DNA from 4 places in the Brevibacillus sp. FW301-21C12A genome. Region 1 is predicted to be linked to each of the others. Evidence: riboswitches for the same ligand, from Rfam matches in the RefSeq annotation. Region 1 holds a riboswitch; each other region holds the start of a gene.
The links. A riboswitch is a leader RNA that binds a small molecule or an ion and turns the genes downstream of it on or off. The one in region 1 is predicted to bind cyclic di-GMP.
Positions count from the first base shown of each region.

Region 1 (7,630 bases):
AGCCGGCAGCGGAAACAGCGGCAGAAAACGGCCCGGTGGAGATCGACTTCTGGTATGCGCTCGGCGGCGTGCGCGGGAAAACGATTGAAGATATGGTCAAAAAGTTCAACGAGACACATAAGGATATTAAAGTAAAAGCGGCATACCAGGGCGCTTATCAGGAGAACCACTCCAAGGTGCTCGCCTCTGTCGCGGCGGGCAACAATCCCGATGTGACGATGGTAGAGATCGCGTCGATCGCCGCCTTTGCCGATGCGAAAGTACTGGAAGATTTGACGCCGTACTCGCAAGGCGAGGAGAAAAAATACATTCCCGGCCTGATGAAAAACTCCTACTGGAAAGACAAACTGTACGCCGTGCCTTTCAACCGTTCCACACCGCTTCTGTACATCAACCGCGACATGCTCAAGGAAGCGGGGCTCGATCCGAACGGCCCGAAAACATGGGATGAGCTTATCAGCTTTTCGCAAAAGCTGACCAAGAAGGAAGGCGACAAAGTTACCCGCTACGGCTTCTCCACACCTGTTGACATCTGGTTCTACGAGGCGCTTGTATTCCAGGGCGGCGGCAGCATTTTGAGCGAGGACGGCAAGGAGCTGACGCTGAACAACGAGGCGGGCAAGGCACCGCTTGAGCTGTGGTCCAAAATGGTCAAGGAAGGGCTGATGAAAAACCCTCCAGGCGAAAACTACAACGCGTGGGATGTAGCGGAACAGGACTTTTTGAACCAAAAGGTCGGCATGATTTTCACCACGACAGGCTCCTTGACGGAGTTGAAGAAAAATGCCAAATTTGACATGGGGGCAGCTTTCCTGCCAGCGAATAAAAACTACGGTACGCCTACAGGCGGCGCCAACCTGGTGATGCTGGCGAAGTCGTCTGACGCCGAGAAAAAAGCGGCGTGGGAGTTCATGAAGTGGATGACCGACACCGAGCAAACAGTGCCGTGGTCGATCGCTTCCGGATACATGCCTGTGACGACTGACGCTGTAGATTCGCCGGAGATGAAGGCATTCTATGAAAAAGATCCGAACTTCAAGGTCGCGGTCGATCAGTTGCAATACGGCTATCCACGTCCGATGGCCCCTGGCTACAAAGAACTGCAGGATGTCATCCAGAAAGAACTGCAACGCGCCATGCTCGGACAGGCAACGATTGACGAAGCACTGCAAAATGCGACGGACAAAGGCAGCAAGCTGCTGAAAAAATAAGAGCGGCACGATACAGAGAGGAGCTCGCGACATGAACATATGTATGGCCCATCGCGGCTGGTCGGGCAAAGCACCGGAAAATACGATGGCTGCGATTCAACTGGCGCTGGCCGAGCCTGCGATCCAGGCGATGGAGATTGACGTGCAGTTGACGCGTGACGGTGTTCCGATCCTGATTCACGATTTTACGCTGGAGCGCACGACGAACGGAAGCGGGCTAGTCAAAGACCACACGCTTGAGGAACTGCGCCAGCTCGATGCGGGCAAATGGTTCGACGAGAAGTTTGCAGGCGAAAAAATTCCGACTCTGGCGGAAGCGCTGGCTGCGATCAAGGGCCACTGCACGCTGAACATCGAGCTGAAGGCGACGAGCGACATGTACCCGGGAATTGCGGAAAAGGTGCTGGCGCTGGTGGAGCAGTACGGAATGAAGCAGGAAGTGTATGTGACGTCGTTTGACCACGAACTGATTCGCCACGTGCGCACGCTCGATCAGGAGGTGCAGACGGGGCTGATCGTCTACGGCCGTCCCGTGCTCATGCTGGAGCAGATCGAGGCGGCAGGCGCCAGCATCTTGTCCATGGGCTATCCGTATCTGACGCGGGAGCTGACAGCCGCCGCGATTGAAAAAGGGTTCAAGGTCATAGCCTGGACGCTAGATGAGCCTGCGTACATCCGGGAAGTCATGTCCTGGCATCCCGAGGTGCAAATTTGCACCAACCATCCTGACCGGATGCTGACACTGGGCTAAGCGAGCATGAACAAAAAGCCGTCGGGGAGAATCGGTCCCGACGGCTTTTAAGCATGTTCCCGCTATATTTTGAACCGGCTCACATGAGATTGCAGCTCTTCTGCGATTCTCGCCAGGGAAGCAGCAGAGGAGTTCACTTCCTCCATGGCGGCCAGTTGTTCCTCAGTGGCGGCTGACACGCTCTGGGTTCCGTCTGCCGAGCTTTCAGCGACCTGTTCAATGACGCTGACCAATTCGACGACCTTCTCGGTTCCGGCAGACATTTGTTCGGAATATAGCTTCACTTCCTGGATTTGGCTCGCTACTTGTGCGACTGCATCCTGAATCTGCTCAAACGATTTTCCGGCGTTGTTTACGACCGTCAAGCCAAGCGCGACTTCCTTGGTGCCTTGCTCCATCGACAGCACAGCCTGATTGGATTCCAGTTGAATGGCGGTAATCAGCTCTTTAATCTGCTGCGCCGATTGGGCGGACTGCTCGGCCAATTTGCGTACTTCGTCTGCCACCACCGCGAAACCGCGGCCTTGCTCGCCCGCTCTGGCGGCTTCGATGGCGGCGTTTAGCGCGAGCAGGTTCGTTTGCTCCGCGATCGCCGTGATGACCTGCACGATTTGCCCGATTTCCTGCGAGCTGTTTCCCAGCCGTTTGACGATATCCGCAATGTTGCTGACCGTATTTTCAATGGACTGCATCTGGCTGATGACGACCTGCAGCGCCTCGTTGCCTTCCACGGCGATCCGGGAAGCGCTCATGGCCGATTCGTCCGCGTACTGGGCATTCGCCGCTACTTGCTGCGCCCCTTGTGACACCCCTTGCATGGCGTGCACGCTGTCTTCTACGCTCCTCACCTGTTTTTCCGCGCCGTAGGCCACTTCCTGAATCGTAATCGCAATTTGTTCCGTCGCCTTGCTGGTATGTTCCGCATTCACCGACAGCTCTTCTGCGGAAGAGGCGAGATCGGTAGCTGTGTCGTTGACCTGTTGAATGATCGTGCGCAAGTTGTGCACCATTGTGTTTACCGACTGGGATAGCTGTCCGACCTCATCCTGCGAGCGGATTCGCAGAGGCTGCACGGTGAGTTCGCCTTCGGAAATGCGGTTCGCCACAGAGGCCACATCCACAATCGGACGGGTGATCTGGCGCGAGATCGCATACGCGATGGCGATGACTACAGCAACTACGCCAAAAACGATCAGCATGACGTTGTTGCTGACGGAAGAAACGGCGGCCGTGATAGATTCGACCGGAATGTGCAAGTACAGGCCAAAGTTCGTTTTCGAAATCGGCGAGTATGTGACGACGTATTCCTTGCCTTGGTCGGAGTAGCTGTAGGAGCCTTTCTCGGCTTTGTCCGCTTGCAAAATGTCGACCAAAGGCTGGGGCAGAGCCGATTCCGCAAGCGGCTTTCCGATCAGCTCCTGGTTGGGGTGGTATTGAATCTGGTGCTTGTTGTCCACCAGAATCGGGTAACCGTCGCTGCCGACGTTCAGATTGGCCAGAAACGTCGCGGCGAACTCGTCCACGTTGACAAGCCCGGTCAGGACGCCGAGCGCCTCCTTGTTTTTGCCGGTGACGGGAGCAGCGACGATGATCGAACGGTTGCCCGTTGTTTTGGCGACCAGGACATCGGAGTAGCTCGGTTTGCCCTGCATGCCGTCCTTGAAAAATTGCCGCTCGCCAAGGTCGATCCCGACGCTTTTCGGGAACGTATCGGCGGATACTTTTCCGTCGCTGCCGATAAACGTATTGCCGTCGTACAGCTTCATTTCTTCGGTAAACTTGCGGATGAACTCGTTTTTCGCCGCCGCGTCAGCCGATTGAATATCAGAGGTGCGGGCCAACACCTGAATTTCGGTCATGCGCCGGTCCAAATATTGATCCATCGCCATCGCGGTACTGGAGGTCAGGTCGACATACGACGCTTTTTGCTTGTCGATCAGGATGGATGAAAAGCTGTTCGTAATAAACAGCGAAACGACGGCCAGAGGAATGACTGCAACGGTGAGAAACCAGAGAATCATTTTGTTCCTCAGCTTTTTGAACAAAAACATAGGCTTTTCCACTCCTAAATTCGTGCTTGGCAATTTCTTTCTGTCTTGCGTAGAACGCTGCCTGCCCGAAAGAAATGCACAGTCAGACTGCCGAGAAGACTCAGCAGCCTGACGAGCGATTAATATCCCATTGCCGCGCCTTCCCCGCGAGGGTCAGCGCCGCCAAACTTCACATTCGTTTGCGGATCAATCAAGATCGCGCCGGACTGGCCCATCGCATCGGTGTAGGCTGCTTCCAGCTTTTCGACCGGATGGCCGCGCTTCACCAGCTCGTCCAGAACGTCCTGCGGAATCCGGCTTTCGACTTTCAGGTTGTTGGAGGCAGAGCCCCAGTTGCGGCCGTGCAGCCATCTTGGCGCTTCAATCGCGTCCTGCACGCTGAAGCCGAAGTCGACGATGCGCGTGACGAGCGCCGCCTGCGTTTGCGGCTGGCCTTCGCCGCCTTGTGTTCCGTAGAGCAGGTAAGGCTTGTCTCCTTTAAAGAGCATCGCCGGGTTGATCGTGTGGAAGGTGCGTTTGCCCGGTTCCAGGTGATTGATGTGTTTCGGGTCCAGAGAGAAGTAGCTGCCGCGGTTTTGCAACAGGACGCCCGTGTCTTTCGCGACGATGCCGGAGCCCCAGTCAAAGTAGTGGCTCTGGATGATCGACACGGCATTGCCGTCCTTGTCCACGACGCCAAACCACGTAGTATCGCCTTTTGGATCGAGCGGCTCGACCGCTTTTGCCGCTTGCTTCATGTCAATGCGCGCTGCCAGTTCTTTTCCGTGCTGCTTGGACAACAGCTCGTCCACAGGAATATCCACGAATGCCGGGTCAGTCAGCCATTTGTCACGGTCGGCAAAAGCTTGTTTGGTCGCTTCGACGATCGTGTGGTAGTAATCCGGCGTACCTTCGCCCATGCTCTTGAGGTCAAAGTTGTTCAGCACGTTCAAAATCGAGAGCGAGGCCATGCCCTGGGAGTTGGGCGGCACGTTGTACGCCTTGTAGCCGCGATAGTCTACCGTAATCGGCTCCGCCCAGGTGGAGGTATGCTTCTCGAAGTCTTTCAGCGTGAGCAGCCCGCCGTTTTTTTGCAGGTCGGCGACGATTTTTTGCGCGACTTCGCCTTTGTAAAATCCGTCGGCGCCTTTTTGGGCAATGATTCGCAACGTTTTGGCAAGGTCCTTTTGCTTGAGAATTTCGCCTGCGGCATACGGCTCTCCGTTCGGCTTCAGGAACGTTTTGCGGAAGCCCTCGAAGCGCTGGAGATTTTTCAGCTCGTTGTCAGTCGGGTCTGTTGCGTACTTGGTCCAGTAAACCTGGTTGGGCGAGACGGGATAGCCGTTTTCGGCGTACCCGATCGCAGGCTCCAGCAGCTTGTGCCAAGGCAGCTTGCTGTTGCCCATGCTTTTGTGCGCGTAGTTGTAGGCTTCCCACCAGCCGGAAACAACGCCGGGAACCGTGTTGGCAGACTCATAGCCGCGGGAAGGAATTTTGTCGTAGCCTTTGCTTTTGTAGTATTCGATGGTTGCCTTTTCGCCAGCTCGTCCGCTGCCGTTCAATGCTTTCAGCTCTTTTGTTTTGGCGTTGTAAATGAGCCAGAAGTTATCCCCGCCAATGGTCGTGTAGTGCGGATAGACGACGGCGAGGGTAGAGGCGGCGGTAATCGCGGCGTCTACTGCGTTTCCGCCGTCTTCCAACGTTTTCAGGGCTGCGGCTGTAGCCAGATAGTGAGGTGTTGTGACCATGGCATTTGGCGACATTGATGTTGGACGATTGGCAGCTTGGACCGGAGCGAATGTTGTCAGGCCGATAGCGGCGGTCAATGCGACGGCAGAAAGTTTTTTCCAAAGTGACATCTCATGAAGCCTCCTTGTATTTTGGTGAAAAGGTTCCAACAATCCGACAGCTTTTCGCAGCCTCACCTCCTTGACCGGGACAGACAGAAAATTCCTCATACCTACAAAAATGGACAAAAACAGACAATGAGTGCGCAAAAAAAGACCAATGATATAGGATCATTGGTCTTGTCCTACATCAATATTTCGGTAGCTGGCTGGCATGCCCGCTCGTGCGGAGGTAGCCCCTCTAGCTTTGCGTCGCCGGATTTCCCCGGGTTTGCCGTTTCGATATCAATGAAAAATTAATGCAAATGTTGCAGGTAAAATTTCCTAAACCTGTTTGTCAATAATATAGACGATTTGTCGATTGGGGTAAATAAGGAAATTTCTTTTTATCTAGAAAAAAGGAAGCATCAGGGAAATACGCGTTTTTCACCGACATTCACACACCTCTGTTGGCCGAACTGCTTATGATGATAAAAAGGCACATTTGCCAAGGAGTGAAACAACGACCATGATGCATCCCGATACAGAGCTTCGCTATATCAACGACGAGATCGGGTACGGTGTGTTTGCGACAAAGCTCATTCCCAAAGGCACGATTGTCTGGGTCCAGGATGATCTCGATCAGGTATTAGACCCGGCATTTGTGGAAAAACTGGATCCATTAAGAAAACAGGACGTGCAAAAATATTCGTTCAAAAATCAGTTCGGCAAATACATCTTGTGCTGGGATAAGGCCCGGTTTGTCAACCACAGCTTCCATGCGACCTGTGTGGCGACGATGTACGATCTGGAACTGGCGGCGCGGGACATTTTGCCGGGCGAGGAACTGACCGATGATTACGGAACGCTGAACCTGGATGAACCGTTTGACTGTTTGCCGGAGCCGGGCACGAGCCGTTCAAGGGTGATGCCTGACGACTTGCTGCGCTACTATCGCCAATGGGATGAGATCGCAGCCGCCGCCTTCGAGCGGTTCAATCAGGTTGAACAGCCGCTGCTCCACCTCGTAAGACCTAAGCATTTGCAAACCATTCGCGGCATTACCGAACAGCAGCGGTCGCTCGACTCGATCATTTCGCTGTACTGCCAGCCGCAATCGCGATGGCCAAAAGAGCAGGAGTGGTAGACGCAGCGGGCCGGACAACGGCCCGATTTTGTTGAACTCTGGGAAGAGAATCAGTATTATGGAATGTAAAGGTGAAGTGAAAGGTTGATTTCATTGGAAAACAAGGTAGCGTCATCCAATTTTATCCGCAATATCGTGATTGACGACCTGCAAGCAGGCAAGGTCAAGGAAGTCATTACCCGCTTTCCGCCGGAGCCGAACGGGTATCTTCATATTGGACATGCAAAAGCCATCTGCCTGAATTTTGAACTGGCAAGCGAATTTAATGGCAAGGCTCACCTCCGTTTTGACGATACCAATCCGGTGAAAGAAGACACTGAGTACGTGGAAGCGATCAAAACAGACGTCAAATGGCTTGGCTTTGAATGGGACGGGCTGTTTTTTGCATCGGATTACTTTGAAGAGATGTACAAGCGTGCGGTGCTGTTGATTCAAAAAGGCAAAGCCTACGTGGACGATCTGTCTGCCGAAGAGATGCGCAAGCTGCGCGGAACGTTGACGGAGCCGGGCGTAGACAGTCCGTACCGCAACCGTTCTGTGGAGGAAAACCTCGACCTGTTCGAGCGCATGCGCAACGGAGAGTTCAAGGACGGGGAAAAAGTGCTGCGTGCCAAAATCGACATGTCCTCCCCGAACATCAACATGCGCGATCCGGTTTTGTACCG
Region 1 covers NZ_JBYTBG010000005.1:29,417-37,046, forward strand. The annotation lists gene AC3WQH_RS05080 (ABC transporter substrate-binding protein) at 1-1,211, shown strand, start outside; gene AC3WQH_RS05085 (glycerophosphodiester phosphodiesterase) at 1,243-1,962, shown strand; gene AC3WQH_RS05090 (methyl-accepting chemotaxis protein) at 2,025-4,013, opposite strand; gene ggt (gamma-glutamyltransferase) at 4,133-5,851, opposite strand; cyclic di-GMP riboswitch class I at 6,037-6,125, opposite strand; gene AC3WQH_RS05100 (SET domain-containing protein) at 6,348-6,965, shown strand; gene AC3WQH_RS05105 (glutamine--tRNA ligase/YqeY domain fusion protein) at 7,050-7,630, shown strand, end outside.

Region 2 (7,630 bases), on a different contig from region 1:
AGTAGTTTTCCAGCAGGGCGAGGTAGCTTTTCATCCGCACTTGCGCGGGGATGTCATCTGACTTGGTTTCCCCCATCAGCGGGTTGAGAAAAAGCCCGTCGACGATTTCCATTGCCGCCTTTTGGATATATTCGTGCGCCCGGTGGACGGGATTGCGCGTCTGGAAGCCGACGACGCTCTTCCAGCCGTTTTGGGAAAAAAGCTCTCTCGTCTCGCGCGGCGTCAAATAATATTCGGCAAACCGCTCGGGCTGCGGCCGCTTGAGCACATGCACCGGACCGCCCACGTACAGCCCCGGTTTTTCCATCAGCTTTTTCACTCCCGGATGCGCCCGGTCCGCTGTCCGAAACACTTGTCTTGCCTCCCGGGCTTTATCGGGCTGGTAGAGGCTTTGCACCTGGAGTATGGCGTAGTCTTCGCCATCTTCGCCGCGCAGCCATACCGCATCCCCCGGCTCGATGTCCGCGTGCTCGGCCGCATCGACTGCCAGCGTCACGGGCAGCGGCCAAACCGTCCCGTCTGCGAGCCGCATCCGCTCCACGACGGAATGGTAGTCGTCCTCGCAAAGAAAGCCTGTCAGCGGGGAAAAGGCGCCAATGGCGAGGCAGTCTATGTCAGACAACGTCCATTGATCGACCACGATTGCTTTTTTGCCAGCGGCTCTGGTTATCGCTTCCGGCTGACTTTCCAGCCGTTCAATCAGCGTCCCACCGTGTGGCGAGATCGTATGCATAGCGTGTCCTCCCTTTTGTTCCCTTACTTGTGCAGGCCGCATTCGGTCTTGTCAAAGCCGGCCCAGCGGCCCGCGCGCGGGTCCTGCCCTGACTGGACAGGCCGGGTGCAAACACTGCAGCCAATACTTGGATAATTGCGGTCGTGCAAAGGGTTGTAGGGGACATCGTTCGCGTGTATATATGCCCACACCTGGTCCATCGTCCAGTCCGCGAGCGGGTTGAACTTCACCAGCTTGAATTTATCGTCCCATTCCACTTTTTTCGCATTGGCGCGGGTAGGCGCCTGATCGCGGCGAATGCCGGTAATCCAGGCGTCGTAGCCGGACAGCACCCGTGTCAAAGGCTCTACTTTGCGGATTTGGCAGCACAGATTCGGGTCTGTCTCCCACAATTTGTCTCCGTGGCTCTTCTCCTGCTCAGCCAGAGTCATCTGGGGCAGCACCTGGATAAATTTCGTCTGGTACCGCTCCTCCAGCTTGTCGCGCGTCTCGTACGTCTCGGGAAAATGTTTGTTCGTATCGAGATAAAAAACAGGTATCGTCGGGGCCAGTTTGTGCAGCATGTCGATCAGCACGACATCCTCGGCACCGAAGCTTGAGGCGAGGACGAGGTTGCCTGCGAAGTGTTCCACCGCCAGAACAAGCACATCCTGCGGGGATTTGGCTTCCATCCGGTACGCCCACACTTGCAGCTCTTCGTCCGCCATCCTCTGGCGATTGTTCATCAGCGAAACTCCTTTCCTGCTAGGATTCCCCCACCATCATATGTCGGGAGGCAGGAAGTGGCGATTCGTCCTGCTGACAAAACTGCCGCGACGGCACCGAAAGAATCGAAAAGAGCGACCAGACCTGTAGCCCGATCGCTCCTCGCGGATTGCTCCCTCTTATTTTTTGTCAGAGTCACTGTTTGCTGCCGGGAAAATAAACGAACTGCCTGTCGGAATCGTGTTGAGATTCGCCTGGTCTACATTTTGTGCCGCCGGTGCTCCTGTGATGAAGACGACGGGTGCTACGTAGGCATCATCCTTTTCTTTGGCGAACGCTCCCGGAACGAACAGCGCCGAACAGATCACCGCAGTTGCACCCATCATTACCATCCACTTTTGTTTTTTCATCTCTACTCTCTCCTATCCAATGTTTTCCTTTGACGCTTTTTATTGTACGGCAGGGAGCCATCCTCTCGACACGGACGGGAGATTGTTTTTTGCTCCAACCTGAGACGGAGCCGCCTCTACGCCCGTTGTCCATTTTCTTTAAAAAAACGATGGCGTTTCCTTGCTGCCCTTGCGCTTTTCGGATGTTCATTCATAGGGGAGAGCCTCTCCGACAAGCAAAAAAAGCCGACCTTCCCCACCAGGAAAGATCGGCTTTGCTTTTTGCGTATGTGCTTACGCGTTCAGTTTGCCTTTTGCAACTGCTGCCAGTTCGTTGAACGCAGCTTTGTCGTTCACAGCCAGGTCAGCCAGCATTTTGCGGTTCACTTCGATGCCAGCCACTTTCAGGCCGTGCATCAGACGGCTGTAGGACAGACCGTTCAGGCGAGCTTGCGCGTTGATACGGGTGATCCACAGTTTGCGGAAGTCGCGTTTCTTTTGACGACGGTCGCGGTATGCATAAAGCAGGGATTTCATTACTTGCGCATTAGCGGATTTAAACAGGCGATGTTTGGAACCGAAGTATCCTTTCGCCAGCTTCAGGATTTTCTTATGACGACGGCGTGTAACAATGCCACCTTTTACTCTTGGCATACTAAACTCCTCCTGGTCTTTCCAGCATGGCGGCCTACTGCTAGGCGCTTAGGGAGCTCATGCTGCGTAATGTGTGTAATGATGCGAAAACTTACAGGTAAGTGAGCATTTGCTCCATGCGTTTTTGATCGCCTTTGGAAACGAGTGCAGCTTTGCGCAGGTGGCGCTTTTGCTTAGTCGTTTTGTTGGCGAACATGTGGTTACCAAATGCGCGGTCGCGCTTCAATTGGCCGCTTCCAGTCTTTTTGAAACGTTTTGCAGCAGCCTTGTTGGTTTTCATTTTAGGCATCTGAAAAGTCCTCCTGTCTAAACTACTATCTTACTTTTCCGCTTTCGGAGCCAGAATCATAATCATGCTGCGGCCCTCGATCTTCGGTTTACGCTCAGGCGTAGCGAGATCTTCACACTGAGCAGCTACACGCTCCATAACGCCAAGCCCGATTTCGGAGTGGGTGATTTCACGTCCACGGAAACGGATCGTACACTTCACCTTGTGGTGATCCTCCAAGAACTTGCGGACGTTGCGAAGCTTGGTTTGAAAATCGTGTTCTTCGATGTTAGAAGAAAAACGCACTTCTTTCAGCTCGATGATCTTCTGGTTTTTCCGTGCTTCTTTCTCCTTTTTCGCCTGCTCGTACTTGAACTTTCCGTAGTCCATGATACGGCATACAGGCGGTTTGGCTGTCGGAGCAACGTTTACCAGATCCAGTTCGGCTTCCTGGGCAATGCGCAACGCTTCCCTGAAGGGTACGACTCCCAATTGGCTCCCGTCAGCGCCGATCAAACGGACTTCACGGGCACGGATCGCTTCGTTGATTAACATTTGATCCTTGCTAATACTTGCCACCTCCGTCAATTTCGAGAAGGAACAAAAATGTGCGAACGCATCTGCGCCCGCACATATCTCACCTAAGCAATTTCATCAGATCCAAGGATCTTTGCATAAGAGTTACCTGTCAACAGTCGTGTCGGACGTCGACCCAGGTGAGAAGCTGGGCGCCTCTGCTTGTTCTCGAAGTATGAAGTGTTTATACACGCAACTTATAATACAAGGTAGAGTTGTCTTTGTCAAGGCTTATCGCTTTTTATCCTCCGATGTGGGACATTTCCACCTTCGGACGCTTTTGCAGCCCCGGCGTTTCGTCCAGCCGTTCTTCCGAATAGCGCTCGTCGCGCTTTTCCCAGATCGCGCGAATCTGCTCCTGGATTTCTTCGTCGCTTCGCCCGCTGCGCAGCGGCTCGCGCAAGTCATAGCCGGCGGAGGCGAACAGGCAGTTGTACATTTTCCCCTCTGCCGACAGCCGCGCCCGCGTACAGGTAGAGCAAAAGGCTTGTGTCACCGACGAGATCAGCCCAATCTCCTGATCGCTCCCCTCGTAGCGGTAGCGCGAAGCGACCTCGCCGAAGTAGTTCGCCTCGACCGGGACGAGCGGCATTTCTGCGTCGATCATCCGGACGATTTCGCTGGAAGGCACGACCTGATCGAGCTTCCAGCCGTTGCTGTTGCCTACGTCCATGAACTCAATGAAGCGCAGCGTATGGCCTTGCTCGCGGAAATAACGGGCCATCGGCAAAATGTCCTGGTCGTTGACACCGCGCTGGACGACCATGTTGATTTTCACCCCGAGTCCCGCTTCCGCCGCCGCGCGAATCCCGTCGAGCACGGCATCCACCGGATAGCCTCTGCCGTTTAACATGCCAAACCGCTCGTTGTCCAGGCTGTCGAGGCTGACGGTGACGCGATCAAGCCCGGCTTCCTTCAAAGCCTGGGCATGGCGGGCGAGCAGCGAGCCATTGGTCGTCATGGCGATATCGTGAACGTCCTCTATTTTTCGAATCATTCGTATTAATTCAGGCAAATCCCTGCGCACGAGCGGTTCTCCGCCCGTAATCCGGATTTTCCGCACGCCGAGCGCTGTGAATATTTGGGTCAAGCGGGTAATTTCTTCAAATGACAGCAGTTTGTGCTGCGGCAAAAATTCAAACTCCGGCCCGAAAATTTCAGCCGGCATACAGTACCGGCAACGAAAATTGCATTTGTCTGTCACGGAAATGCGCAGATCACGGAGAGGACGCTTTCGTGTGTCACGTACTTGCATCTGCTCTAGCACTGGTGGTCACCCTCCTTTTCCTGGCTGAGCCTGGCATGCCACTCTATCTCCAGTTTGTCTCGTATTGATGTCCAACATGCGATTCCGGCTTTTTATTAGCGTACCATATTCCGCCTGCGAACGGCTCCTGTTCCTGCACTTTTCGCTGTTGCAAAAGCGGTCGCAAGCCGATGAAAATCGGAAAAATGACCCGGTGCACGCCAATGTGCAAACCGTTTTTTTGACTATTCCCTTTTGTATAAACATAGGATAATATGACTATATATTATGCTCTATATATTCCCCTTCAATAAGGAAAGCGAAGATCAGCCGTTTGTATGTGGGCACTTGAATGGCTGGGAGCGAGTAGTGCAACCGACCCTATTTTCGTTGTAGGGTCGGTTTATTTTATCCCAGAACAAAGGCCTTGTCCACTGCTCAGAAACGGCAAGCTGCAGCAATGGCAATCGCCCCCTCTTTCTCAATTTTTGAGTAAATCAATAAAATGTAAAATTCGGAGGTCTGCATGCAATTTTTTGCAAAGAAAGCAAAGCCATGGAATGAGTATGTGAAAGCTTCCCACGCAACTGACATTACCGAAGTGGGCGAACGCGTGAAAGAGCGCCTGTCTTTTTTGGGCGTGGATCAGGATACATTGGCGCACGTCAAAGAGGCTGCTACCACGCTTTACCCCTTTAAAGCAGAGATCGTATCCAAGTTTTACCAGTCGATCACTAACGTTCCCCACCTCCAGAAGATCATCCTCGACAACTCCAGCCTGGAGCGGTTGAAAAAAACTTTGGAGGTCCACCTGGAGCAGTTTCTCACAGCAGAAGTCAACCATGAGTACGTGAAAACGAGAATTGTCATCGGGCAAGTTCACAGCCGCATTCATCTGACAGCCGATCATTTTATTTCTGCACACCATCTGCTGATTCAGATCATGACCACGATTTTGATGGAAAAATGGAGCAATCAGCCGCATCAGATGATGAAAATGGTCACCGCTGTGCAAAAATTGGCAGCATTCGATCAGCAACTGATTGTGGAAGTGTATATGGAAGAGACGTTCAAATCGTTTTTGTTCGGCATCTCCGGCATGCTCAACCATATGACCCAGCTCGACACGACGAAGCAGCTTATCTCGGGAATGGACGAGCAGATCGAGGAAAGCCACAGCGTCACCGCCGCAACGGAAGAAATGAGCGCCTCGATTCAGGAAGTCGCCAACCACGCGGTCAAAGTCGCAGAAGGGACAGACGAAGCGGTGCAATCCGCTGAACAGAGCAAACAGATCATCAATGCCGCTCTCGGCGACATCCGCCAGGTGGGCCACGTCTTTGTCGAGGTCATGAGCAGGGTAAACCAGCTCAATCAGGAGATTCATCAGACACAGGACGTCATCCGCATCATTCGGGAAATCGCCGAGCAGACCAACCTGCTCGCGCTGAACGCCAGTATCGAGGCCGCCCGGGCCGGAGAGCAAGGGCGCGGCTTTGCGGTCGTAGCCACTGAGGTGCGCAAGCTGGCCGAGCATACAAAAGAACAGATCAACCGGATCACAGACAACATGGAGTCGCTGCAACAAGTTTCGAAGCGAGTGACGGAGCAGATGGACAGCACGAGCAAGCTGGTGGAGCGCAGCGTCGGGGAAGCCCAGTTCGCCGATGTCGCCCTGAACAAGATTGTGTCCACCATGCAGGAAATCAGCCAATCCACCTCGCAAATTGCCGCCATGACCGAGGAACAGGCTTCTTCTGTCACGGATATCGCCCACCGCAACTCCACGATTTTTGACCTGAGCACACATTCGCAGCAAATCGCCAAAGACACCGCGCAAATCATTCTCGAACTGAGCCGGAAAATGGATGAGTACCGCAAGACGTTCTTTACGATCAATGTCAAATTGAGCTACAAAGACATCGTGCGCGTGGCCAAAACGGATCATTTGCTGTGGAAATGGAAAATTTACAACATGTTCCTTGGTTTGGAAAACCTGGTCGCCGCAGAAATGGCCTCGCACCATCACTGCCGACTGGGGACGTGGTACTACAGCGACTTGCCGCCGCTTGTGCGCAACAACCCGACATTCAAAAAGCTGGAGGAGCCGCACAAATTAGTACATTTTTACGCCAAGCAGGCAGTGGAAAAATACCAGGCCGAGGATCTCGCCGGCGCCCAGGAAGCGTACGAGCAGCTTCAACGGGCGTCCCATGAAGTCGTAACACTGCTTGCCCGTCTGGAAAATGAGCTGTAGCAGTTGTCGCCACCGTTTTCGCCAAAAACAAAAGGGCCGTTCCCACCGTTCGGGTGAGAACTGCCCTTTTTGCTTTACTTCATTTCGTTGATTTCGGCGCGGATTTTTTCCACGAACTCATCAACGGTCATGGCGCCTTCATCGCCTACTCCGCGTCTGCGTACAGACAGAGTGCCGTCTGTCACTTCTTTTTCCCCGATAACCAGCATGTACGGGATTTTTTGCACTTGCGCTTCACGGATTTTGTAGCCGATTTTTTCGTTGCGCGCATCCAGCTCTACGCGGATGCCAGCTTGTTGCAGCTTTTCTTTGACTTGCTCGGCGTACGGAATGTGCACCTCGCTGATGTTCATCAAGCGCGCCTGGATTGGAGTCAACCAGACAGGGAATGCGCCTGCGTAGTGCTCGATCAGGATGCCGATGAAACGCTCCATGGAGCCGTACATCGCACGGTGCAAGACAACCGGACGATGCTTTTCGTTGTCTTGGCCCACGTAAGTCAGGTCGAACTTCTCCGGCATTTGGAAGTCGAGCTGGATGGTTCCACATTGGTGACGGCGTTTCAGCGCGTCGGTAATTTGGAAGTCGATCTTCGGTCCGTAGAACGCACCGTCGCCTTCCTTGATTTCATACGGCATTTCCAGTTGCTCCAGCACCTTTTTCAAGGAGCTTTCCGCTGTTTCCCACAGCTCGTCGGAGCCCATGGAATCTTCCGGGCGAGTCGAAAGTGCTACGCTGTATTCAAAGCCGAACACTTTGTAGATTTTGTCGATCAGCTTAATCATGTTTTTGATTTCGCTCT
Region 2 covers NZ_JBYTBG010000006.1:14,358-21,987, reverse strand. The annotation lists gene sat (sulfate adenylyltransferase) at 1-733, opposite strand, end outside; gene AC3WQH_RS05850 (phosphoadenylyl-sulfate reductase) at 757-1,458, opposite strand; gene AC3WQH_RS05845 (hypothetical protein) at 1,618-1,848, opposite strand; gene rplT (50S ribosomal protein L20) at 2,122-2,481, opposite strand; gene rpmI (50S ribosomal protein L35) at 2,573-2,770, opposite strand; gene infC (translation initiation factor IF-3) at 2,801-3,304, opposite strand; gene moaA (GTP 3',8-cyclase MoaA) at 3,567-4,580, opposite strand; cyclic di-GMP riboswitch class II at 4,878-4,961, shown strand; gene AC3WQH_RS05820 (methyl-accepting chemotaxis protein) at 5,098-6,828, shown strand; gene thrS (threonine--tRNA ligase) at 6,903-7,630, opposite strand, start outside.
Region 2: another riboswitch for cyclic di-GMP. It lies ahead of AC3WQH_RS05820 (methyl-accepting chemotaxis protein); the one in region 1 lies ahead of ggt (gamma-glutamyltransferase).

Region 3 (7,630 bases), on a different contig from region 1:
GCGTACAGCAAAATGCTCATCAAGGCAATTTCCATGATGCTCAGCCCAGCGGTCTTTTCCAGCACACCTGCCGCAAACCCGATGCTCAAATACCCGAGCAAGGTTGGAATGCAATCCTTGACCCCCTGCATGAAGCTTCCCTGCTCACCCGCGTTCGACAATGCTTCTACTTGCAGTTGTTCTCGCCCCACTGCTTCTCCCTCACTCTCTCTTTATTTCACTCCGGCTTGCGCGCTTGCCTCCTGCTTCGCTCCGCTTACTTGAATCTCTTCCCGGTGACCACCTGGTACAAGTCCGGCTTGCTGCGCCAGAGCGCTTCGACCTTATCCGGGCCGAGCACCTTTGTCACTTCCGCAAACATAATATCGTGGCGAATGTACTCGACAGCGACCAGAACGAGCGCCGGATCCTTCGTCTTGACCGCCCAGGCAGCCGTATTTGGCGTGAAGTTGGCGATCAGCACTTCCTCCAGATCACGCGCGACGATTGTAAGATGCCCGCCCATCCGTTCCTCGGCCACATCAGGCGCCATATAGTCATGGTGATACGTCGTCCCTACGCGCGTCTCTTGCTGTCCAAACAAAACGGTAAAGACGGAAATCCCTTCTTCGGTTCGTCTGTCCACCGCCTCCTGGATAAAAGGCACCTGAGGCTCCCAGATCGACAGCCACACTTCCTCGCCAGCCTGCTCGATCATTTGCCTCATTTCCATGAGCACCAGCTCGTCACCGCTAATTCGCCGAATGACGTCGATCTCTTGCTCGGACTCTAAGGCCGACAAGTTTTTTTCCAAATAGTCGAAGGACGCTTCGAACTGCCCGCGCAGCCTGCGGACCAGCTCTCTTGCTGGCAGCGGCGCATACGTGACAGGCTCGGAAGGCACGGTGTAAACAGCCCCTTTGTCAACGAGCTTGCCCACGACTTCGTAAATCATGGAGCGCGGCACGCCAGAGCGTTTGCTGATTTCGTATCCGGTGATCGGAGAGTGCTTGAGCAGACTGATGTAAGCCTTGCACTCGTACTGGGAAAATCCGAGCTTTTGCAATTCCTTGTATATGTCTTCCATCCCGACCTCTTAGTAGTTAGTTTTATACTCACTATAGGTTCAGGTTCGTTCCTTTGTCAATGTGCTTTTCCCGGCACAAGCGAAAATAAAAAAAACCCTCCGTGAACGAGGGCCTTTTTGGCAAGCAAGCAGCCTAAGCGAGATCGCGCACTTTAATGTAAGAAACGTTTCTTACATTAATCACGATGTCATCGTATTGCAGCCACCCATCCTTTTGGTTGGCGACCATTTGGATGATTTCTTCCGGCTCGGTTGTCTCGATCTTAACCAGCTCGCCACCGGAAAAGTGAAACTCAATCGTTTTGGCCTGACTCATTTTCGCATCCCTCCTGTTCTTTCTAGTTATCGGACGGATGGTAAATTTTTGTTACGCATCAGGCGCGAGTAGCTGAGTCGGCCATTGGCAAAAGTCCCGGCACAACCTGACTATGTTCCTATCTTTTCTCTGTTTTTCCTCGCATCTTTCTCTGTCCAAACTACCAATTTGGAGCCGACTATTTATGAACAATCGGTTACTTTACCCTACCAAAACTTGACAAGTTTGTTTCTCTTGGATTATATTTTGCATAATTCGACACTTCTATACATTTTTCGCAAATGAATGACAAAGGCAAAGTCATCGAAAGGTGGCGACGCAAAACCACGGGTCTAAAGTCTTTGACCATGACAGCCGGGTTGCCATACATCATGAGCATAGCAGGAAGATGATGGTGACTTTGGGCTGTTTCCGCATGGGGAATGGCCTTTTTTATGCTCACATGGAAGAAAGGAGGCGCCATTTTATCGATCAACACTAGACTTGTACATGAAAAAACAAAGAGAGAGAAAAATGGAGTGGAGTATTATGTACAAACTGGTTGATTCAGCACAATCTTTGGCACTTTTCCATCAAATCAAGGAAAGTGTCTGGACCTCAATGGGCTTCGAGATGGAATACGCCAAAGATGGTTCCGACGTCTATCTTTTGTTGTCGGATGAGGACGAACCAGGCGGGACTTTTGAATTTACACCACATGAAAAATCTTCTGCTTATCTGCAAAATTTGTTTCAGGATGTTTTGACGAGCGATATGAAAGTTGTCGAAGTGGACAGTTTCGCTGTCTTGCCCAAGTTCCGCGGAAAGCTGGGACGATGGGGAGTTGCCCTCATGATCGATTATGCAGAAAAACACGGATATACGCATGCAGTCGGTTTGGCAGATCCGGCTTTTTTTCAGTTGATTAACCGTAAATACAACGTCAGAGCGACGCAAGTGAAAGAGATGGTCTTCTACAAAGGGGCGAATGCCATTCCGACCGTCTTCCACCTGCAAGAAGCCTATTTGAACAAGGACAAGCCCGAATTTGCCTGGTATCAAGAGCTTTGCAAACAAATAAAAGTTGAGGTTAGCTGACATGGAACTCTTACAAAGAAGAAATAACTGGGTGGTCATTGTTTTTGCGAGCATCATTACCATCGTCCAGATCGTGAACCTCATCATGGGGGTTCCGTTCTCCTTCGTTTTAACCGTGCTGGGGATTTTGTACGGGGTGCTCGCACCTTTTGCCTACCTTTCCAACCGGCCAGCCTGGCGGGACAAGATGGCTCCCTTCATGAAGTTTTTCAACTTCGCTGTCATCGGCATTTTCATGTTCGTCATCGTGGGACTCGATCCTTGGCTGGTCAACATCATGACGATCATGTTCTTCGTCGCGGTCATGGGCATTTATCAGGACAAACTGATTAACATCTTGACCATCATCGCAGCCATGGGGATCGTCACCTACTATTTCCTGACGAACGGCGAAGCGATTTTCTACACGTCCGATCCTGTTCATTTGATGTACTACTTGCTGGCCTTCTGCTTCGTATCGGCGACAAGCATGATGCACGCAGTTTTCAACAACAAGCTGCAGCGGGAAAGCGAGGAGCAAAAGCAGCAAGCGATCGCCTCCAAAGAGTCGCTGCAGCGCATTTTGGACCAGATCAACGAATCGCTCAACTCCGTCCAGGAATATCAGGAGAATTTGAACAAGGTTACAGATGGCGTCAACGTCCGCGCGGTGGAGACAGTGGCTGCCCTTCAGGAGATCATGCGCTCCTTCTCGATCCAGACCGACAACACCAACGAGTTGCGCCGCGAGATGGGCACGACCAACCTCCAGGTAGAGGACATGACCCGCTCCGTGACCGAAATGCACGAATACGTAGAATCGACCAAAGAAGCGACCAATGAAAGCGGCAAGCGCATCAGCAACATCGGCAACGACTTCGAGCGCTTTATCAAGGACATTCAAGGCACGAACAAGCTGATCCAAGAGCTGAACAAAGAAACGGAATCCATTGAAAAAATCATCCAAACGATTTCGGAAATTTCGGCACAGACCAACCTGCTGGCGCTCAATGCGACCATCGAGGCTTCCCGTGCAGGCGAGCATGGTCGCGGCTTTGCCGTCGTAGCGGACGAGGTGCGCAAGCTGGCCGAATCTTCCAAGCTGTCCTCCGAATCAATCTCTACCTTGTTGATGACGATTCGCGAAAAAATGAAGCTCGTCTCCGACATGATCTCCGAGTCCCAACTGTCGTTTGAGAAAAACAGCGAAGGGATCATGGAGGTTCAGGAAATGTTTACGAACGTGGACAACTACATGCACAACTTCGCCGAGAAAACGAAAAATCTGCAAGAGTTCATCGTCCACGTCCACAGCATGATTCAGGAAGTCAACGCCAAAGTCGAGGTCAACGCAGACATCACCGACAAAAACAAGGAAAGCCTCGAAGAAGTCCTCGTGCTCGTCTCCGAGCAAAAAGAGGAAATCGTCAAAGTATCCGGTGGCTTCGAAAAGATCGAGCAACAAATTCGCGGTTTGAATACGTAAGCAGCAAAGCTGGCTGGATTTTTATGCAACTGCCCTCTCTTTTGTAGAGGGCGGTTTTTTTGCGTGCATGTCTGGATAATTGTGGAATCGGCGAGATTTTTTTATAAAATTCATTTTTCTACATAGCATGTCCCGCCTGTATCGCTTATAATACACATGGAATTTTTACAGTTCTCTTCCATCGTGAATCGATCCAACGCAAAGAGAGGCCTAAGCCATATGCCTGTTTTTCATCGTTTTCCAACGAGCCAGGGGAAAAAGATTGGTTTGACTACCCTTTTGACGGGTCTTGTTTCCTTGTCCATTCTGTTGACGCTGACGATTCTTCTCGTAGCCTCGTATCAATCGAAAAAGAAGTCGCTGATTGATACGACTCTCACTCTTAACTATTCGAGCGCAAGCAAAATGAGCCAAATGATCGACTCCCTGTTCCTATCCATGCGCAGCAGCCTGCGCTATTCCGCCACCGTTTTAATCGACCATCCCTCACGGACGCAACAAGAAGCCATCGAACATCTGGAGATTCTTCGCAAAAGCGGCAACTACTTCAACTCGCTTACTGTCGTAGATGAAACCGGAACGGTTCGCAGTGTGTCCCCGCCATCGCTCGGCACTGTCGGACAGAAGCTTACGACCAGGGAAGCGCAATACGCACTGGCATTGAAAAAGCCTTACATCTCATCGCCCTACATTTCCAAAAAGTACAAGCGCCTCCTGCTGTTTATGAGCGAACCGATCTTTGACAAGGACGGACAGTATCGCGGATTCGTCGGGGGAACGATCTATTTGCAGGATCACAACATTTTGAACATGATTATCGGCAACCCGGAGATAGATACGAGCGGCTCGTCTTATTCGATTGTCGGCTCGAATGGACAGTTGCTGTTCCATCCGGACAAACAGCAGATCGGCCAGAACATCCAGTCCAATCCCGTCGTACGAAAGCTGCTCGCGGGCAACAACGGCTACGACCAGATGTTGAGCATCAACGGCGATCACCTGCTGGCCGGGTATGCGCAAGTTCCGGCAAACGGCTGGGGAGTCATCGTCACTTCGCCGATGGAACTCGTTTACAACGAGCTGCACAGCCAGGTGCGAATGATGCTGCTCTACTTGCTGCCTCCGTCTCTGTTCCTGCTTCTGATTGTGATTCAGCTCGCCCACAAGCTGGCCAGACCTTTTGTCCACCTAGCCGATCTGATGAGCAAAATGGGCTCGGAAAGAGTCGAGCTGCCCCCGGACAAGCACCATTGGAACCGGGAGGCCGATTTATTGACCAAAGCATTCCGGACAGCGGCCAAAAAAATCAAAGAAAAGACCGACCGCTTGACCCACGAAGCAACCACCGACGTGCTCACAGGGCTTGCGAACCGCCGTTCCGTCGAAGAGATTTTGCAAACGTGGACGAAAGAGAAAAAGAACTTTTCCATCCTCCTGCTGGACATCGATCACTTCAAGCACGTCAACGACACCTTCGGCCATCCGGTCGGCGATGAAGTCTTGAAGCAGTTTGCGGAAATCATGAAAAGCTGTGTGCGAAAAAGCGACATTTGCGGCCGTTTCGGCGGCGAAGAATTCATCGCCCTGCTCCGCAGCGCTTCCAGCACAGAAGCCTTGTCCGTCGCGGAAAAAATCCGAACGCAGATGGAAAGCAGCACAAATCCGACGGGCCAGCCCATCACCGTATCGGTCGGCATCGTCAGCAGCCCGCTCCACGGAGATTCCGCTACACAGCTCATCGAACTGGCCGATCAGGCTTTGTACCAGGCGAAAGAGTCTGGGAGGAACAAGGTCGTAATTGCGAATGAGAAAGGTTGTTGAATAAAGTTTTGTGCGAGAAAAGGGCGACTGCATCTGTTGGGGGTGCAGTCGTTCTTTCTTTCGGGGGGTGTTGGGGAGGTGCTTAATTGTTGGTTGGGTGGGCATGAGTTCGTGTGTTCGTGGCTTTATGCTTTCCCGCCTGTATGTGTTCCTGCCCTCCTGCCTTCACACTCAGCCTCCTGCCTTTCGCAAAATCACGCCAAAATCAGGGCTTGCTTCCTTATTCGTTCGCACTCGATTTTGGCACAACAAACACTTGGGTAGGCCACTCCCCGACCGGCACTTGCCGTATTTGGCTTAATTTTTCGGCATCGAAAACAGATAGCGTCCCTTGCACAAAGTTCGTAACCAACAAATTCGAATCGTCCAAAGCGATCGAGGAAGGCGTTGGCGAATGCAGTTTTGCCTTCTAGTATGCCGCCTTTGATGTACTGCCCGCAATATCAATCGTTTGTGTTGGTTTCCATGAGGATTCTGCTTTGCAAGTGCTGCCGCGTGATTAGTGTGCGAATTTTGCTGGGGCGATTTTTTGTTGGATGCTGGCAGTAGCTGCTCGAGGCTTCAAGGACAGCAGTAGCTGGTGGATTTTCGCTAGGGCCAGTTTTTCGTAGAATGCTGGCGGCAGTTGCTCGCGGCTTCAAGGGCTGCGCTAGCCTGATTCGTATTTCGCTAGGTCAAATTTTTTCGCTGGTGCTGGCAGCAGTTGCTCGCCGCTCCACTGACCGCGCTAGCAAGCATGAGAAACGCTTATTACCTTGTTTGAGCCAGATATGATTTTTCTATCGCGGTATATCAAACAACCGCAAGAAGATAGTATCCAACAAATGAAAATGGAGTTAATTGCATTCATTCGCGAGGGACAATCCCCCTTTCGCCTCCAAAGGCGGTACCAGCGTAGGACGTCCATAATGGGTGGACTTTTTGAGACGATCGGTGGAACGCCAATCGCTCATAACAGGGAAAAACGCCCGAATCTGGGGATTCGGACGTGTAGATTATCGGGACTCACTTATGTTTGTATTCGTATCCTTTGGGTTTAGGCGATGGATGTAAAGGTATTATGTTTCCGTTTTTTTCAGTATAAAAGTATCTTACATCGGGTTCATCAGCAAAAATAACTTCTACACTAAAGACCGGAAGCTTCCCAAAAACGCCATCTAGACTAACTATTGTTTGCTCATCGAGATTTTTCTCCGTAATGAGATATTGGCGTACTTGATTTTCTAAGCTTAACAAAGTTCCTTGAACATATATAACTGGAGCAGAGATCATGATTAAGACCAGGAAAACTATAATCATTGTTTTTTTGTTCATTTTCGTTATCCCCCAAAAAATTGGTTGTAAAATGATGCTTTTTTTTCCCTTAAGAGTGAAAGCGATAATGGGCGCCCTACTATCGTTAATCAACTTTATAGGAGGAATTTTATATGGCATCTGATAAACCACAATATCCTGGTACTAACACCGATATGAAGCCAGGAGACGTATTGTACTCGAAAAAAAGCTTTTCGACTTTTTTTGTTGGACACGTGGCAATTGTAGGACCGGACTACGATATCATTCACGTTCATCCAAAAGGACCTTGGTTCGTTGAAGATATCGATTACTATGTATCTCGATTTAGGGACGGCGATAAGATCGAAGTTCTCCGTCCCAGGAGTGGAGCTTCTAAAGCTGCTAAATGGGCAATCAACCATATTGATGACGTAAAGAAATACTACTTCAATATGGACTTGGATAATATTGAGCTTAGTTATTGTTCTAAGTTCATCTGGCAAGCATTTTACTATGGTTATAATCTCGATATTACCGGCATGGGTCTTACCGATCGCAGTAGAGCAACCCATATTTATCCAAATGATGTTCGAGATTCCGATCACCTTGC
Region 3 covers NZ_JBYTBG010000007.1:107,906-115,535, forward strand. The annotation lists gene AC3WQH_RS07175 (AzlC family ABC transporter permease) at 1-131, opposite strand, end outside; gene AC3WQH_RS07180 (TrmB family transcriptional regulator) at 257-1,066, opposite strand; gene AC3WQH_RS07185 (hypothetical protein) at 1,200-1,382, opposite strand; cyclic di-GMP riboswitch class I at 1,666-1,749, shown strand; gene AC3WQH_RS07190 (GNAT family N-acetyltransferase) at 1,911-2,459, shown strand; gene AC3WQH_RS07195 (methyl-accepting chemotaxis protein) at 2,461-3,924, shown strand; gene AC3WQH_RS07200 (sensor domain-containing diguanylate cyclase) at 4,144-5,745, shown strand; gene AC3WQH_RS07205 (DUF3139 domain-containing protein) at 6,751-7,059, opposite strand; gene AC3WQH_RS07210 (hypothetical protein) at 7,173-7,630, shown strand, end outside.
Region 3: another riboswitch for cyclic di-GMP. It lies ahead of AC3WQH_RS07190 (GNAT family N-acetyltransferase); the one in region 1 lies ahead of ggt (gamma-glutamyltransferase).

Region 4 (7,630 bases), on a different contig from region 1:
GACGAGCGCTCCATTCGCCAGGTGAATTTGTACAAAGAGACGAGCTACCCGGAAAACCCGACGCTTTTTATCGAGTTTCACGGCAGCGAGCAGAGCTTGGCGCACGACATCGAGTTTGCCCAGACGATCGCGACCGAGCATGGCTGCACGCAGTTTTTGTTCGAGACCGATTCCAAGGCGCGGGCTGTGCTCTGGGATGCCCGCCACAATCTGGCCTACGCCTTCGTGCATAAGTCGCCAGGGAAAAAGATGATGGTGACAGACGTATGCGTGCCGTTTTCCGAACTGGCCGGAGCAGTGGTCGACGCCCGACAGGCTATTGACCGCTCGGGTCTGGACGGAGCCGTACTAGGGCATGTGGGCGACGGAAACTACCACGCGATTGTGATGATAGACGTCCATGATCCCGAGGAAATGGCGCGCGCCGAGGCGCTGAATGCGCATCTGGTAGAGTACGCGCTCGGCAGAGGCGGGACGTGCACCGGAGAGCACGGCGTCGGAGTCGGCAAGGTCAAATACCAGCGCAAGGAGCACGGAGCGGCGCTGGACGTGATGCGGTCGATGAAGCAAGTCCTCGATCCGAACGGCATTTTGAACCCGGGAAAAATATTCGACAAATAATGACAGCCTGCATTCTGAATGCGCAACAGAATGCAGGTTTTCTTTTTGCGAAAAGTGGAGCGCCGGAAAGGAGAACAAACTGCAATGTGGAATGTAGAAGATTGGTAAATAAACATTTCGCAAGGCAGGGAGGCAGGTATGAAGTCGATTGTTGAGATTGCCAAGGCAGCAGGTATCGATGAACAGGATCTGGAGCTTTACGGAAAGTATAAGGCAAAAATCTCTGATGAGCTGTGGGATAAAATAAAAGACCGACCTGATGGCAAGCTGATTCTCGTTACCGCGATGAATCCCAATCCGGCAGGAGCAGGCAAGACACTGACCACGATTGGTTTGTCGCAGTCGCTCAATCTGCTTGGAAAAAGGACGATTGCAGCGCTCCGCGAGCCATCCCTTGGCCCGTGCATGGGGATAAAAGGAGGGGCTACCGGAAGCGGCAAGGCGCAAATCCTCCCTGCGGATGAAATCAATCTGCATTTTACTGGCGACATTCACGCCATTACCGCGGCGCACAATTTGCTTGCGGCGATGATCGACAACCATATTTTCCACGGCAATCCGCGGGGCATCAATCCGAAAAAAATCGTCTGGAAACGGGCGATGGACATGAACGACCGCGCGCTCAGAAATATCGTGGTCGGGCTGGGAGACGGCAACGGCATGACGCGCGAAGACGGCTTCATGATTACGACCGCATCGGAAATCATGGCGATTTTGTGCCTGAGCGAGAACCTCGCCGACTTGCGCGAGCGGCTGAACCACATCATCATCGGCTACGATTTTGAAGACAAGCCAGTCCGGGCGGAAGAAATCAATGCGGTCGAGGCGATGTGCGTACTGCTCAAGGAAGCGATCAAGCCAAACCTCGTGCAAACGATTGAGGGCACGCCAGTCATCGTCCACGGCGGTCCGTTTGCGAATATCGCGCACGGATGCAGCAGCGTGATCGGCACGAAGACAGCCTTGAAGCTGGCCGACTACGTCGTAACGGAAGCGGGCTTCGGCGCTGACCTGGGCGCGGAGAAGTTTTTTGACATCAAGTGCAGAAAAGCCGGGCTGACGCCATCGGCAGCAGTCGTGGTCATTACCGTGAGTTCCTTGAAGTACAACGCCGGAATCAAAGTGCCGGATTTGGCCGAAGAAAACCTCGCCGCATTGGAAAAAGGCTTCGCCAACGTGCGTCGCCATCTGGAAAACTTGCAGAAGTTCGGCGTGCCGGCGGTTGTAGCGATCAACCATTTTGCCACTGATACACAAGCGGAGATCGACGCAGTCATGGCGCTGTGCCAGGAGGCAGGTGCCGAGGCGGCGCTGTCCAAGGCGTGGGCAGAAGGCGGAGAAGGCGCAATCGAACTGGCGGAAAAAGTGACGCGCGCGGCAGAGCGCCCTGGGCAATTCCGCTTTTTGTACGAAGAAGACCTCGGCGTGAAGGAAAAGATTGAGACGGTGGTCAAAGAAATTTACCGCGGCTCCGGGGTAGTCTTTTCGCCGCTGGCGACAAAAACGATCCAGAAGGTAGAGGAAATGGGGCTGTCCCATCTGCCTGTGTGCATGGCGAAGACGCCGTACTCCTTTACAGATCGGGCCGATCAGCTTGGCGCCCCTGTCGGTTTTACCATTCAGGTGAGCGAAGTGCGGATTTCGGCAGGAGCAGGCTTCATCGTCGCCTTGACCGGAAGCCTGGTGACGATGCCGGGACTCCCGAAGAAACCTGCGGCCGAATCGCTGTATGTGGATGAGCACGGCCACGTGGAAGGGCTGAGCTAAACGAAGAAGTCAAAAGTGGACGACAGGCTGACACCAACAACTAGGTGTCAGCCTTTTTGCGATTTTTTCGCAATTATTTCGTAGAAAGTAGTTTACTTGTCAAACAATTTGGGTAAAGATTTTGTGTGGAAAAAAATCCAATCCATTATTTTAAAGTTAACCCACATTTTTCCGATGTTGTGCTATAGTATTTTTATACAGATAAAACGACAAAAAATGACAAAGGCAAACCTGTTGAAAGGCAGGGACGCAAAGCCACGGGTCTAAGGCAAGCAGAGCGCATCTTCTGCTGCTACGATAGCCGGGTTGCCATGCCGTACACGTAAGAAGGCTGTCCGGGTGGCAGTCTTTTTTGTTGCCAAAAAAAGATAGGAGGTACAGCGTGAGATGGAATCCAGTTTGAAGAAAAAGCTAATCGTCGTCATGTGCCTGCTCTTGATTGTCAGCTTGGGTACGGTCTGCGGTGCCAGCTACTACAGCTCGTCGCAGTTGCTGTCGTCCAGCCTGGACAAAGAAGCGGAACTTACGGCCAGCAATCTTTCCATCAGAATCGACAGCTTTTTCCAAGAAAAAATCGGAATTGTTGAAACGATCGGAGAGATGATTTCCGCCGACAACAATTTCGACCATGACTTGAAGCTGATTCAGGAGGCGCAGAAGAAAAACCCCGAGTTTGAGACGTTTTTCTTTTCCTATGACCTGAGCGGCAAAAAAGTCATCAACTTCAAGGGCGAGGAGACGAACCCGTCTGATCGTCCGCATTTTCAGGAGGCAGGACGAGGCGAGGGGAAAATCATCGTTTCCGAGCCGGTCGTGTCGCAGCGGACAGGCAACTACATCGTGACGATCATCGTTCCGCTGATGAAGGACAATCGTCAATACGGCTATGTCGGTTCGACCATTCCGATCAACGAGATTCAGAAGACGGTTTCCGAGGAGAAGTTCGGACATAGTGGCTATGCCTTTTTGGTGAGCAAAAAAGGAACGTATATTTGGCATCCGAACAGCGAAGTCATTTTGAAGCAGTCGGTGCTCGACAGCAATATTCCTGAGTTGAAAACCGCCTTTGAAGCAACGGCACAAGGCGGTCGCGGAATCATTCAATACGAAGAGGGACAAGCGGCGCAATTCGCCTCCTACGCTTCGACCAGATTGAACTGGGGAGTGTTCATCACTGCTCCGGCCAAAGACCTGCACGCTCCGGTCAACGAACTGTCGATCAAGCTACTGGCTATTTCCTTGGTCGTTCTGGCGGTGGGCATCGTCTTCGTGTACTGGCTGTCGGTTCGTTTGGTTCGACCGATCCAGCGTCTGAACCAGGCCGTCAATGTCGTCGCCCAGGGCAATCTCACAGAGACGGTCACGGTGGCCGGAAAAGATGAGATCGCAGTGCTTTCCCGCGACTTCAACCAGACCGTCTCGCACTTGAAAGGCTTGATCGAAGGCGTGTCGCAATCGTCGGAGCAGGTGCTGCGCTTTACGCATGAAGTGTCGGCAGGAATTGAACACGCGACCGAAAACGTAAACCGGATCGGGACGTCAATCAACCAGATTGCCAGCGGGGCCGAGGCACAGGCTACCAGCTCCAAGGACGTCGCCTTGTCCATGAATGACATGGCGGCGGGGATTGTGAAAATTGCAGAGACATCCGCGCATGTGTCCGAAGCGGCGCGCGAGGCATCGGATCAGGCCGAGCAAGGCGCAGCAGTCGTCGAGCAGGCCGTCCGGCAAATGGGCAGCATCGGAGAGGGCACGACCAGAGCGGCTGAAGCCATTGAGCGCTTGAACAGCCGATCCAAGGAGATCGAAGGGATTCTCGATACGATCAGCCAGTTAACCTCGCAAATCAACCTGCTTGCGCTCAACGCGTCGATTGAGGCAGCGCGGGCTGGCGAGCACGGCCGCGGCTTTGCCGTCGTGGCGGGAGAAGTGAAAAATCTGGCGCATCAATCCGAGGAGTCGGCTGCGAAAATCGCGGCGCTGATCGGGGAAATCCAGCAGGATACCCGCCACGCGGTAGAAGTGATGAACACCGGCAATCGCGAGGCGCAGGAAGGCATTTCGATGATCGAAGAGGTGCGGGATATTTTCGCGCATATTTTGGAATCGTCGCGCAATGTTGCCGCCCATATTTTGGAGGTGTCGGCGGCATCGGAGGAAATGTCTGCAGGCTCTGAGCAGGTGAGCGCCTCGGTCGACGAAATGTACAACATTGCCAAGCTTGCCTCGGAAGACGCGCAGAAGGTCGTGGAGGCCACGGCCGAACAGTTGCAAGCCATTCAGGACATTGCCCGTTCGGTCGAGCAGTTGAACACGGTCACGGAGGAGTTGCAGCAGGGCGTAGGCAAGTTCACCTTGTAAGACCTTGTAAGGCTAAAGCCCGTCCCTGGTTAAAGGGGGGATGCCATGTAAGGGATGAGACAGCTCGAAACAGCAGATGGGCATGAGACAGACTGATCGACAATCGGGAGGAGAAGAAACTAATGAAAAAGTGGACAAAAAGAATGATGGCGAGCGCACTCGCTGCAACGATGCTGATGACTGGAACCGGAGCGTTTGCTGCTACTACAGGCGCGCAAACCGGGCAGACCGCAGCAGTGGAAGCGATCAAAAAACAGGAAAACAAACAGTTTGAGTCCCGCCTCGACGAGATTATCGCACGGGGATACATTCTCGTGGGCACACCGGGCGACTACAAGCCGTTCACATATTTGAACCCGAAAACGAACGAATTTGAAGGCTACGACATCGACGCGATGAAAGAGTTTGCGAAAAGCCTTGGAGTAGAAGCGCGCTTCGTGCAAACCTCCTGGCCGACGCTGATGGACGATCTGCTGGCGAACAAATTTGACATCGCGGTCGGCGGCGTGACCCGCAACACCGATCGCCAGAAAAAAGCGCACATGGGCGATCCGTACATCGAGTTCGGAAAAGCTCCGCTGATTCGCGTGCAGGACAAGGACAAGTACAAAAGCCTGGAAGACATCAATAAAAAAGAAGTGCGCATCGGCGTGAATCCGGGCGGTACCAACGAACAGTTCGTGCGCGACCATTTTAAAAACGCTACCGTTACTGTCGTGCAAAACAACCTGGACATCCCTGGCCTTGTCGCCAACGGCACATACGATGTGATGATTACCGACACGATCGAAGCCATGGTGTATTCCAAAGCCGATTCCCGCCTGTACGCGGCTCTGACGGACAAGCCGTTTACCCGCAGCGAAAAAGCGTACATGATTCCGCGCGGCGACTTTATTTTCGCCAGCTATCTCGATGTCTGGATGGACGAAATGAAGCTGCAAGGGAAATTCGACGAGCTGTTCCATAAATGGGTAAAATAATCGCGGTGCCGGGTATGAAAGCGCGATGACGGAAGAAAGCAGTCCTGTCTGGATGATCCGGGCAGGGCTGCTTTTGTTTTTGCAGTTAACGGAGGTATGTTTCTGCGCCAATCTGTTGAGACTAGAGGAAAATGGGCACAAATGCCGTTTGCAATTTTACAGGATGCATGGTACGATTACAGCTATGTTCTTTGTGGGGTGCTTATGTACAATCGGAGATAAAAGGGCATGTTCCGGCTGTAAGGAATAGTGCCCTTTTTTAGTGAGGATTTTATAGAAGAAGGTAAAGTAAAAGGAGACTGACGTTCATTGACTACATTTTATGATTTTGGTTTGCATCATTCTGTTGTAAGAGCGCTTGGCAATATGGGATTCGAAGAGGCGACTGCGATTCAGGAGCAAACCGTTCCTGTTGCTCTGCAAGGCCGGGACTTGATCGGACAGGCGCAAACAGGTACAGGGAAAACGGCTGCATTCGGGATTCCGCTGGTGGAACGCCTCGATGAAAACAACGGCAACATTCAAGGGGTTGTCCTGACGCCGACTCGCGAGCTGGCTGTGCAGGTAGCAGAAGAAATCAACAAGATCGCCCAGTTCAAAAACATTTCCGCGCTGCCGATCTACGGCGGTCAAGACATTACCCGCCAGATCAAGGCGCTGAAAAAGCGTCCGCAAATCATCGTGGCAACGCCGGGCCGTTTTATGGACCATATGCGCAGAAGAACCATCCGCCTCGACGCGATCGAGATCGTCGTCCTGGACGAAGCGGATGAAATGCTGAACATGGGCTTCATTGATGACATCAAGGAAATTTTGCAAGAAGTGCCTGACAACCGTCAAACGTTGCTGTTCTCTGCGACTATGCCGAGAGCGATTCAGGAAATCGCGCAGCAGTTCATGACAGAGCCGGCACTGATTTCCGTCAAGCCGAAGGAAGTCACCGTTCCAAACATCGAACAGCAATATATGGAAGTTGCCGAAAAGCAAAAATTCGACGTGCTCTGCCGCTTGCTCGATATTCACTCGCCTGAGCTGGCGATTATTTTCGGGCGCACCAAGCGTCGTGTAGATGAGCTGTCGGAAGCGCTGACCAAGCGCGGCTACGGCGCTGAAGGAATCCACGGCGATTTGAACCAGGCAAAACGCGACAGCGTGCTGCGCAAGTTCAAGGAAGGCACGATCGAGGTGCTGGTGGCGACAGACGTTGCTGCCCGCGGTCTGGATATCAGCGGCGTAACGCACGTATTCAACTTCGACATTCCGCAAGACTCCGAGAGCTACGTTCACCGCATCGGCCGTACGGGCCGTGCCGGGAAAACAGGTCTGGCGATCACGTTTGTCACTTCCCGCGAAATCGACCATCTGCGTCTGATCGAGCGCGCGACAAACCGCCGCATGGAGCGTCGTTCGGTGCCGACGATGGCAGAAGCGTTGGAAGGCCAGCAGCGTTTGACCGTGGAGAAAATTTTGGAGGCGTCCGGCCGCGAAGACTTGAGCGCCTACAAAACATTGGCGGAGCAATTGCTGGAGGATATTGATTCTGTGACGCTCGTGTCTGCTGCCCTCAAGCTGCTGACCAAAGAGCCGGATATGACTCCGGTTCGCCTGACCGAAGAAGCGCCTCTGCGCGTAGGCAAGAAAAAGACGTTCCCGAAAGGAAAAGGCGGATACGGCTCTGGCTCCGGCTTCGGCGGCAAACGCCCACCTCGCCCGCGCAGCGGCGAGTTCCGTCCTCGCAGTGGCGATTCCCGCCCGCGCGGCGGCGAGTCCCGCTCCCGCAGCGGCGAGTCCGCAGGAAGACCATATAACAAACAGCGCTAAGCGCTACCGATAAGGAAAAGCCGATGCAATGGTGATTGCGTCGGCTTTTTTTGCATGCAAGAAAGAAATAGAGAATGAGG
Region 4 covers NZ_JBYTBG010000011.1:28,461-36,090, reverse strand. The annotation lists gene AC3WQH_RS09510 (FAD-binding oxidoreductase) at 1-621, shown strand, start outside; gene AC3WQH_RS09505 (formate--tetrahydrofolate ligase) at 736-2,388, shown strand; cyclic di-GMP riboswitch class I at 2,603-2,702, shown strand; gene AC3WQH_RS09500 (methyl-accepting chemotaxis protein) at 2,776-4,749, shown strand; gene AC3WQH_RS09495 (transporter substrate-binding domain-containing protein) at 4,872-5,729, shown strand; gene cshA (degradosome RNA helicase CshA) at 6,039-7,550, shown strand.
Region 4: another riboswitch for cyclic di-GMP. It lies ahead of AC3WQH_RS09500 (methyl-accepting chemotaxis protein); the one in region 1 lies ahead of ggt (gamma-glutamyltransferase).